DNA from 2 places in the Enterobacter cloacae complex sp. genome. Region 1 is predicted to be linked to the other one. Evidence: predicted binding sites of a transcription regulator. Region 1 holds the regulator's gene; the other holds the start of a gene.
The links. The regulator CRP, encoded in region 1, controls carbon source genes, mostly activating them, when cyclic AMP is high. The targets are predictions, from matches to a motif close to ATGTGANNNNNNTCACAT.
Positions count from the first base shown of each region.

Region 2: msrB (peptide-methionine (R)-S-oxide reductase MsrB) is a predicted target of CRP. The motif match lies at 2,962-2,979, and genes of this name have one in related genera.

Region 1 covers NZ_LT991957.1:1,673,856-1,678,876, forward strand. Annotated here, with positions in the region: gene DBR02_RS08540 (hydrolase) at 1-701, shown strand, start outside; gene DBR02_RS08545 (YheU family protein) at 698-916, shown strand; gene DBR02_RS08550 (phosphoribulokinase) at 947-1,816, shown strand; gene DBR02_RS08555 (OsmC family protein) at 1,902-2,306, opposite strand; gene crp (cAMP-activated global transcriptional regulator CRP) at 2,618-3,250, shown strand; gene DBR02_RS08565 (YccS/YhfK family putative transporter) at 3,308-5,021, shown strand, end outside.
Region 2 covers NZ_LT991957.1:3,927,064-3,932,084, reverse strand. Annotated here, with positions in the region: gene pncA (bifunctional nicotinamidase/pyrazinamidase) at 1-590, shown strand, start outside; partial or broken gene DBR02_RS19350 (glycoside hydrolase family 18 protein) at 807-2,062, shown strand; gene DBR02_RS19345 (YeaC family protein) at 2,111-2,374, opposite strand; gene msrB (peptide-methionine (R)-S-oxide reductase MsrB) at 2,431-2,844, opposite strand; gene gapA (glyceraldehyde-3-phosphate dehydrogenase) at 3,186-4,181, shown strand; gene DBR02_RS19330 (D-hexose-6-phosphate mutarotase) at 4,257-5,021, shown strand, end outside.

The DNA of each region.
Region 1 (5,021 bases):
TGCACTTTCGCGGATGCAGCGGCGAGCCGAATCGCCAGAAACGCATCTATCACTCCGGTGAAACCGAGGATGGCACCTGGTTTCTGCGCTGGCTGAGAGACCGTTTTGGCGCCGCGCCAACGGCAGCGGTGGGATACTCGCTGGGCGGCAATATGCTGGCCTGCCTGCTGGCGAAAGAGAGCGACGCCGTACCGCTGGACGCGGCGGTTATTGTCTCTGCGCCATTTATGCTTGAGCAGTGCAGCTATCATATGGAAAAGGGGTTTTCGCGAGTCTACCAGCGTTACCTGCTCAACCTGCTGAAAGCCAACGCCGCGCGCAAGCTAAAGGCCTACCCGGATACGCTGCCTGTGACGCTGCAACAGCTTAAACGCGTGAAGCGCCTGCGCGAGTTTGATGATTTGATCACCTCGAAAATTCACGGCTTTGCCGATGCAATCGACTATTACCGTCAGTGCAGCGCCATGCCTTTACTGAATCAAATCACGAAACCCACGCTGATTATCCACGCCAAAGACGATCCGTTTATGGATCATCACTCGATCCCCGCGCCCGATTATCTGCCGGCCAACGTGCAGTATCAGCTTACCGAGTTCGGCGGACACGTCGGCTTTGTTGGCGGCACGCTGCGTCGGCCTAAAATGTGGCTTGAGACGCGTATTCCCGACTGGTTAACGGCTTATCTGGACGGTAAAAAATGATTATTCCCTGGCAGGATCTCTCTCCCGAAACGCTCGATAATCTGATTGAAAGCTTTGTCTTGCGCGAAGGCACCGATTATGGTGAACATGAACGTTCGCTTGAACAAAAGGTCAACGATGTTAAGCGCCAGCTTAAAAGCGGCGACGTGGTGCTGGTATGGTCCGAACTGCATGAGACGGTCAATATCATGCCCCGCAACGCGTTTCATGGCTGATCTTAAAACTTTTCCAGTCAGGGAGTTGCTATGTCTGCCAGACATCCGGTTATTGCCGTTACGGGTTCGAGCGGGGCGGGAACCACCACCACCAGCCTCGCCTTCCGCAAGATCTTCGCACAGCTGAATTTACGGGCGGCAGAGGTAGAGGGCGACAGCTTTCACCGCTACACGCGCCCGGAGATGGACATGGCCATCCGCAAGGCGCGGGATCTGGGTAAACACATCAGCTACTTTGGTCCAGAGGCGAATGACTTCGGCCTGCTGGAGCAAACCTTCCGCGAATACGGGCAAAGCGGCACCGGACAGTCCCGCAAGTATCTGCACACCTACGATGAAGCCGTTCCCTGGAACCAGGTACCCGGCACGTTCACGCCTTGGCAGCCGCTGCCGGAACCGACTGACGTGCTGTTTTACGAAGGGTTGCACGGCGGCGTGGTGACGCCTCAGCACGACGTGGCGCGCCACGTGGATTTGCTGGTGGGGGTGGTGCCGATTGTTAACCTTGAGTGGATCCAGAAGCTGACGCGCGACATCAGCGAGCGCGGCCACTCGCGTGAAGCGGTGATGGACTCGGTGGTGCGCTCCATGGAAGACTACATCAACTTCCTGACGCCACAGTTCTCCCGCACCCACATTAACTTCCAGCGCGTGCCCACCGTGGATACCTCTAACCCGTTCGCCGCGAAAAGCATTCCCTCGCTGGACGAAAGCTTTGTGGTGATCCACTTCCGCAACCTGGAAGGCATCGATTACCCCTGGCTGCTGGCGATGCTGCAAGGCTCGTTTATTTCGCACATGAATACGTTAGTGGTGCCGGGCGGAAAAATGGGGCTGGCGATGGAGCTGATCATGACGCCGCTGGTGCAGCGGCTGATGGAAGGGAAGCAGATCGCGTGATTTTTTTGCCCGGTGGCGCTGCGCTTACCGGGCCTACGTTCATGCTTTTGTAGGGCGGGTCAGCGAAGCGCCACCCGCCAAAAAATTAAGCCTCGACCACTTCATACGAATGGGTGATGTTTACCGCTTTCTCCAGCATCAACGCCACGGAGCAGTACTTCTCCGCTGAGAGATCCACCGCGCGTGACACCGCCGCGTCTTTCAGCGCTTTCCCGGTGACAACAAAATGCAGATTGATGTGCGTGAACAGGCGTGGCGCCTCTTCGCGACGTTCTGACGTCAGCTTCACTTCACAATCGGTCACGTCATGACGGCCTTTTTGCAGGATCGACACCACGTCGATCGCGCTGCATCCCCCTGCCGCCATCAGCACCATTTCCATCGGGCTTGGGGCTTTATCACCGGAGTTACCGTCCATCAAAACCTGGTGCCCGGAGGCCGACTCGCCCAGGAACGTTAACCCTTCAACCCATTTCACACGCGCTTGCATATTCACTCACTCCAACGTTGCATTTTTTATGACAGATTACGTGTACGTTACATTTCTCGCAACGGAAGGCGACCTGCGTCATGCTGAAGCGAGACACCAGGAGACACGCGGCGAAAGCTATGCTAAAACACTCTGGATGCTACAGTAATACATTGACGTTACACATGTATGCAGAGGACATCAAACTTTACTGGCTGCGAAACGTTACGACAGCCGACTTCCCAGGGTATGGGTAAGAATTCGATTGCAACCCCAGAGTCCGGATGCATCTTATGACTCTGGTGACAGCTTATAACAGAGGATAACAGCGCATGGTGCTTGGCAAACCGCAAACAGACCCGACTCTCGAATGGTTCTTGTCTCATTGCCACATTCATAAGTACCCATCAAAGAGCACGCTGATTCACCAGGGTGAAAAAGCGGAAACGTTGTATTACATCGTTAAAGGCTCGGTGGCCGTGCTGATCAAAGATGAAGAAGGGAAAGAGATGATCCTTTCTTATCTGAACCAGGGCGATTTTATCGGTGAACTGGGCCTGTTTGAAGAAGGCCAGGAACGTAGCGCCTGGGTTCGTGCTAAAACAGCATGTGAAGTGGCTGAAATTTCTTACAAGAAATTCCGTCAGCTGATTCAGGTCAACCCTGACATCCTGATGCGTCTTTCTTCCCAGATGGCACGCCGTCTGCAAGTGACCTCTGAGAAGGTGGGTAACCTTGCTTTCCTGGACGTAACCGGTCGTATCGCGCAGACGCTGCTGAACCTGGCGAAACAGCCGGACGCCATGACCCACCCTGACGGTATGCAAATTAAAATTACCCGCCAGGAAATCGGTCAGATCGTCGGCTGCTCCCGTGAAACAGTGGGCCGTATCCTGAAGATGCTGGAAGACCAGAACCTGATCTCCGCCCACGGTAAAACCATCGTGGTTTACGGGACCCGTTAATTCCGGTCAGACGGCGTGCCGCCGCAGGGTGGCACGCCGTTTTTGTCTCTACTCCTCATGTGGCGCAGGCTGATCTATCACCCGGAAGTTAACTACGCACTGCGACAAACGCTGGTGTTGTGTCTCCCCGTGGCCGTGGGCCTGCTCCTCGGACATCTTCAGCAGGGGTTGCTGTTTTCTCTCGTGCCCGCCTGCTGCAACATTGCCGGTCTGGACACGCCGCATAAACGCTTTTTCAAACGCCTGATTATTGGCGGCTGCCTGTTTGCCGGCTGTAGCCTTGCCGTGCAGCTTTTACTGGCCCGCGACATACCGCTGCCGCTGATCCTGACCGTGCTGGCGATGACGCTCGGCGTAACCGCCGAAATCAGCTCGCTGCACGCCCGACTGCTTCCCGCGTCGCTGATAGCCGCCATCTTCACCTTAAGCCTTGCGGGCAATATGCCGGTGTGGGAGCCATTGCTGATCTACGCCCTCGGCACGCTGTGGTACGGGCTGTTTAACTGGTTCTGGTTCTGGCTGTGGCGGGAACAGCCGCTGCGTGAATCCCTGAGCCTGCTCTACGTGCAGCTTGCTGAATACTGCGAAGCAAAATACACCCTTCTCACCCAGCATACCGACCCGGAAAAATCCCTGCCGCCGCTGCTGGAGCGGCAGCAAAAAGTGGTGGATCTGATCAGCCAGTGCTACCAGCAGCTGCACATGCTTGCCGCCAATAAAAATCATGAATATAAGCGGCTGCTGCGTACCTTCCAGGTCGGGCTGGATTTGCAGGAGCATATCTCCGTCAGCCTGCATAATCCGGAAGAGGTGCAAAAGCTGGTGGAGCGCAGCCATGCGGAAGCGGTGATCCGCTGGAACGCGCAGACCGTCGCGGCGCGCCTGCGGGTGTTGGCTGATGATATTCTCTATCACCGCTACCCGACGCGCTTTAACATGGATAAACAGCTCGGCGCGCTGGAGAAGATTGCGCGTCAGCACGCGGATAACCCGGTCGGACAATTTGCCGCCTGGCATTTCAGCCGCATCGCCCGCGTGCTGCGCACCCAGCGCCCACTTTATGCCCGCGACCTGATGGCCGATAAGCAAAAACGGCTCCCGCTGCTGCCCGCGCTGAAAAGCTACCTGTCACTGAAGTCTTCCGCCCTGCGCAACGCCGCGCGGATCAGCGTGATGCTGAGCATCGCCAGCCTGATGGGAATGGCCCTGCACCTGCCGAAACCCTACTGGATCTTAATGACCGTGCTGTTTGTTACCCAGAACGGCTATGGCGCCACGCGGGTCCGGATTCTGCATCGTGCGGGCGGCACGATGGCGGGGCTGATTATCGCGGGCGTGACGCTGCACTTTCACGTGCCGGAGGGCTATACCCTGGCCGGTATGTTGGCGATTACCCTGGTGAGTTATCTGATCATCCGCAAAAACTACGGCTGGGCGATGGTGGGCTTTACGGTGACGGCGGTGTATACCCTGCAACTGCTCACGCTTAACGGGGAACAGTTTATTATTGCCCGGCTGGTCGATACGCTGATTGGCTGTCTGATCGCCTTTGGCGGCATGGTCTGGCTGTGGCCGCAGTGGCAGAGCGGGCTGCTGAGGCAGAACGCCCACGACGCGCTGGAGGCCGATCAGCAGGCCATTCGTCTGATCCTGAGCGACGACCCGCAGCCTTCCCCGCTGGCCTACGAGCGCATGAAGGTCAACCAGGCGCACAACGCCCTGTTCAACTCCCTGAACCAGGCCATGCAGGAGCCGGGCTTTAACGCGCACT
Region 2 (5,021 bases), 2.3 Mb from region 1:
GCGGCGCGCTGGCCGTCGCGGAAGGCGACAGCACCGTAGACGTCGCCAATTCGCTGATTGCGTGGTGTAAGGCTCGCGGTGAAGCGGTCGTGGCGAGTCAGGACTGGCATCCGGCAAACCACGGCAGCTTTGCCAGCCAGCACAACGTTGAGCCTTATAGCCAGGGCGAGCTGGACGGGCTGGCGCAAACCTTCTGGCCCGATCACTGCGTACAGCAGACGGAAGGCGCCGAGCTGCATCCGCTGCTGAACCAGAAGGCGATCGACGCCGTGTTTCACAAGGGCGAAAACCCGACAATCGACAGCTACAGCGCTTTTTTCGATAACGGCCACCGCCAGAAAACGGCGCTGGACGCGTGGTTACGCCATCATGAGATCACCGAGCTGATTGTGCTGGGTCTGGCAACGGATTACTGCGTGAAGTTTACGGTGCTGGACGCGCTTCAGTTGGGCTATACCGTGAATGTCATCACCGACGGCTGTCGTGGGGTGAATATTCAGCCGCAGGACAGCGCCCAGGCGTTTATGGATATGGCGGCGGAAGGCGCAACGCTGTATACGCTGGCCGACTGGCTGGAGACGCAGGCGTAAGCTTTTTTAGCCGGGTGGCGGCTTCGCCTTACCCGGCCTACTTTCTCTGGTTTTGTAGGCCGGGTAAGCGCAGCGCCACCCGGCATTTCTCCCCCAATCTCCATAAAGTGAACTCCCTCGCATCACAGGCGAAGCGGCAATGCTATCCTCTTCAGGCTGTTTTTTCGCCACGCCTTTTTCTGTGGCGTGGTTATTTTTAGTCAAAGAGGATCTTATATGAAACGTTTGCCCTTGCTGGCAGCATTACCCTTGCTTTGCGCGTCGGTTGCTTACGCCGCGCCCCTGATGTCCGTGGGTACTTCAATGGCGGTGGCGATGTGACCGCCGGACCGGGTGGCGATATCAATAAACTCGACGTTCGCCAGATCACCCACCTGAACTACTCGTTTGGTCTGGTCTACAACAACGAGAAAGACGAAACCAACGCCGCGCTGAAAGATCCGGCGAAGCTGCATCAAATCTGGTTATCCCCGAAAGTGGCGTCCGACCTGGCGTTAATTCCTCAGCTTCGTAAACAAAACCCGAACCTGAAAGTCCTGCTGTCCGTGGGCGGCTGGGGAGCGCGCGGTTTTTCTGGCGCAGCGGCAACCCAGGAGAGCCGCGCGGTGTTTATTCGCTCCGCGCAGGAGATCGTCAAAAAATACGGCCTGGACGGGATCGATCTCGACTGGGAATTCCCGGTCAACGGCGCGTGGGGGCTGGTCGAGAGTAACCCTGCCGACAGGGATAATTTCACCGCGCTGTTAAAAGAGCTGCGTGACGCGTTTGGTCAGAAGAAGCTGGTCACGATTGCGGTGGGCGCGAATGCGGAAAGCCCGAAAAGCTGGGTGGACGTGAAGGCCATTGCCCCCCTGCTCGACTACATCAACCTGATGACCTACGACATGGCGTACGGGACGCAGTATTTCAACGCCAATCTGTATGACTCCAGCGCCTGGCCAACGGTGGCCGAGGCCGATAAATACAGCGTCGATTTTGTAGTCAATAACTACCTGGCCGCCGGGCTTAAGCCGCAGCAGATGAACCTCGGGATCGGTTTTTACGGTCGCGTACCGAAGCGCGCCGTTGAACCGGGCATCGACTGGAGCAAACCGGACGCGCAAAACAATCCGGTGACCCAGCCCTACTTCGGTCCGCAGGAAATTGGCCTGTTTAAATCGCTTGGCTACGATCTGACCAAAGATACCTATGTGAAATACAATGATATCGTCAGCAAGCTGTTGAACGATCCGCAGAAACGCTTTACCGAGCACTGGGACGATCGGGCGAAGGTGCCGTGGCTGTCGGTAAAATCCGCCGACGGGAAGGCGCTGTTTGCGATCTCCTATGAGAACCCGCGTTCCGTGGCGATCAAAGCGGATTACATCAAGGAGAAAGGACTCGCAGGCGCCATGTTCTGGGAGTATGGCGCGGACGACAACAACCAGTTAGCGAAGCAGCTGGCGGAGTCGCTCGGGATCCCGCATAAGTAGTACGACATCAAGCCCTCTCCCTGTGGGTGAGGGCATCAACCTGCACCGTTATTGCATTTTTATCGTCGCGATCGGCTTTGGCGTAATGCCAAACTCTTCTTTCAGCTCGCGCTTGCTCTTCATTACCATCTGGCCTTGCGTGTCGATGGTCATGTGCTGTGCGTCGGTATTGTTACGCGCCTGCCACAGCATCACCAGCTGCAAACTGTTCTCTTTTTGCTCCGGGGTTAGCGCCACGCCGTCCGGCCATTTTCCCAGCTCAACGGCCGTCACCAGACGCTGATACACCTCCGGGGTCATGCCTGCAATCATGTCATCAATATTCACGATCTCTCCCTTTCAAAGGAATAATTTGCTGAATCGTTTTTTCAACCTTTGGTCTGGTCGCCGTTTTCGTCATCGGTAAAGCTCATTGACGCCGAATTGACGCAGAAACGCTCCCCCGTCGGCTGCGGGCCGTCCGGAAAAACGTGCCCGAGATGGGCGTCACAGTTTCCGCAACGAATTTCGGTACGCACCATGCCGTGCGAGGAGTCCGTCAGGTAGCGGATCGCATCGTCGCTGACAGGCTCGTAAAAGCTCGGCCAGCCGCAGCCAGAATCATACTTAGTCTGGGAGTTAAACAGCGGTGCATCACACACCAGGCAATGGTAGACGCCTTCCCGCTTATTGTGCAGCAGACGCCCGGTAAACGGCGGTTCTGTGCCGTGATTTTGCGTCACGTAAAACTGCATCTCTGTCAGGTTTTTTTTCAGATCGTCGGGGTTATGTTGGTTCGACATATGCTTACATCTCGCTGTTGAAACAGACATCTTTTAACCCAGATTCTAACAAAACATTAACACCCGCGCGTGCACTTTTGTTCTAAACTTATGTGTCGCGAAAAGGCGGTCGGGCAATTGTGATCAATTTCACATTTTAATCCTGTGAGGCCTTTAAAATTCCGGGCGCAGCCCCCATGTGGTTGCTAGCTCAAAGGGAAAGTGAGGCGAGTCAGTCGCACAAACGTTAGTCACAGGATTGATTTGTCGCAATGATTGACACGATTCCGCTTGACGCTGCGTAAGGTTTTTGTAATTTTACAGGCAACCTTTTATTCACTAACAAATAGCTGGTGGAATATATGACTATCAAAGTAGGTATCAACGGTTTTGGCCGTATCGGCCGTATTGTTTTCCGTGCTGCTCAGAAACGTTCTGACATCGAAATCGTTGGTATCAACGATCTCCTGGACGCTGAATACATGGCGTACATGCTGAAGTACGACTCAACTCACGGTCGTTTCGACGGCACCGTTGAAGTGAAAGACGGCCACCTGGTTGTTAACGGCAAAACCATCCGCGTTACTGCTGAGAAAGACCCAGCTAACCTGAAATGGAACGAAATCGGTGTTGACGTTGTAGCTGAAGCGACCGGTATCTTCCTGACCGACGAAACTGCACGTAAACACATCACTGCGGGCGCGAAAAAAGTTGTTCTGACTGGTCCATCCAAAGACAACACCCCAATGTTCGTTCGTGGTGCAAACTTCGAAACTTACGCTGGCCAGGACATCGTTTCCAACGCATCCTGCACCACCAACTGCCTGGCACCGCTGGCTAAAGTTATCAACGACAACTTCGGCATCATCGAAGGTCTGATGACTACCGTTCACGCTACCACCGCTACTCAGAAAACCGTTGATGGCCCGTCCCACAAAGACTGGCGCGGCGGCCGTGGCGCGGCTCAGAACATCATCCCATCTTCTACCGGCGCTGCTAAAGCAGTAGGTAAAGTACTGCCAGAACTGAATGGCAAACTGACTGGTATGGCGTTCCGCGTTCCAACTCCTAACGTATCCGTTGTTGACCTGACCGTTCGTCTGGAAAAAGCTGCTTCTTACGAAGAAATTAAGAAAGCAATCAAAGCTGCTTCCGAAGGCCCAATGAAAGGCGTTCTGGGTTACACCGAAGACGACGTTGTATCTACCGATTTCAACGGCGAAGTGTGCACTTCCGTGTTCGATGCTAAAGCAGGTATCGCACTGAACGACAACTTCGTGAAACTGGTTTCCTGGTACGACAACGAAACTGGCTACTCTAACAAAGTACTTGACCTGATCGCTCACATCTCCAAATAAGTTGAGATGAGTGCTTGATCTTAAAAGGCGACTTCGGTCGCCTTTTTTATTGTTTTTTAGACAGAGGATTGCTTAATGATTAATAAAATTTTTGCACTTCCGGTAGTCGAACAACTTACCCCTGTGCTCTCCCGCCGTCAGATTGACGGTGCCGATCTCATCGTCGTCGATCATCCGCGCGTTAAAGCCTCCGTAGCGCTCAATGGCGCCCACCTGCTCTCCTGGAAACCAGAAGGCGAAGAAGAAGGCCTGTGGCTGAGCGATGCCACCTCGTTCAAAAAAGGGGCGGCGATCCGTGGCGGCGTACCGATCTGCTGGCCATGGTTTGGCCCGTCAGCGCAGCAGGGTTTACCGTCTCACGGTTTCGCCCGTAACCAGCAGTGGACGCTGAAGGCGCATAACGAAGATGATAACGGCGCGGTGTTGACCTTTGAGCTCCAGGCGAACGATGAAACACGCGCCCTGTGGCCACACGAGTTCACTCTGTATGCCCGCTTCAAGCTGGGTAAAACCTGCGAAATTGAGCTGGAAGCGCACGGCGAATTCGAAACCACCTCCGCGCTGCACACCTATTTCAACGTAGGCGACATCCAGGCCGTTAAGGTGAGCGGACTGGGCGATACCTTCATCGACAAAGTGGATAACGCGAAAGAAGGCAAGCTGGACGATGGCGTGCAGAGCTTCCCGGATCGTACCGACCGCGTTTACCTGCACCCGGAAGCCTGTAGCGTGATCCACGACAGCGCGCTGAACCGCGGTATTGAAGTGGTTCATCATCACCACAGCAACGTGGTCGGCTGGAACCCGGGCCCGGCCCTTTCCGTCAGCATGGCGGACATC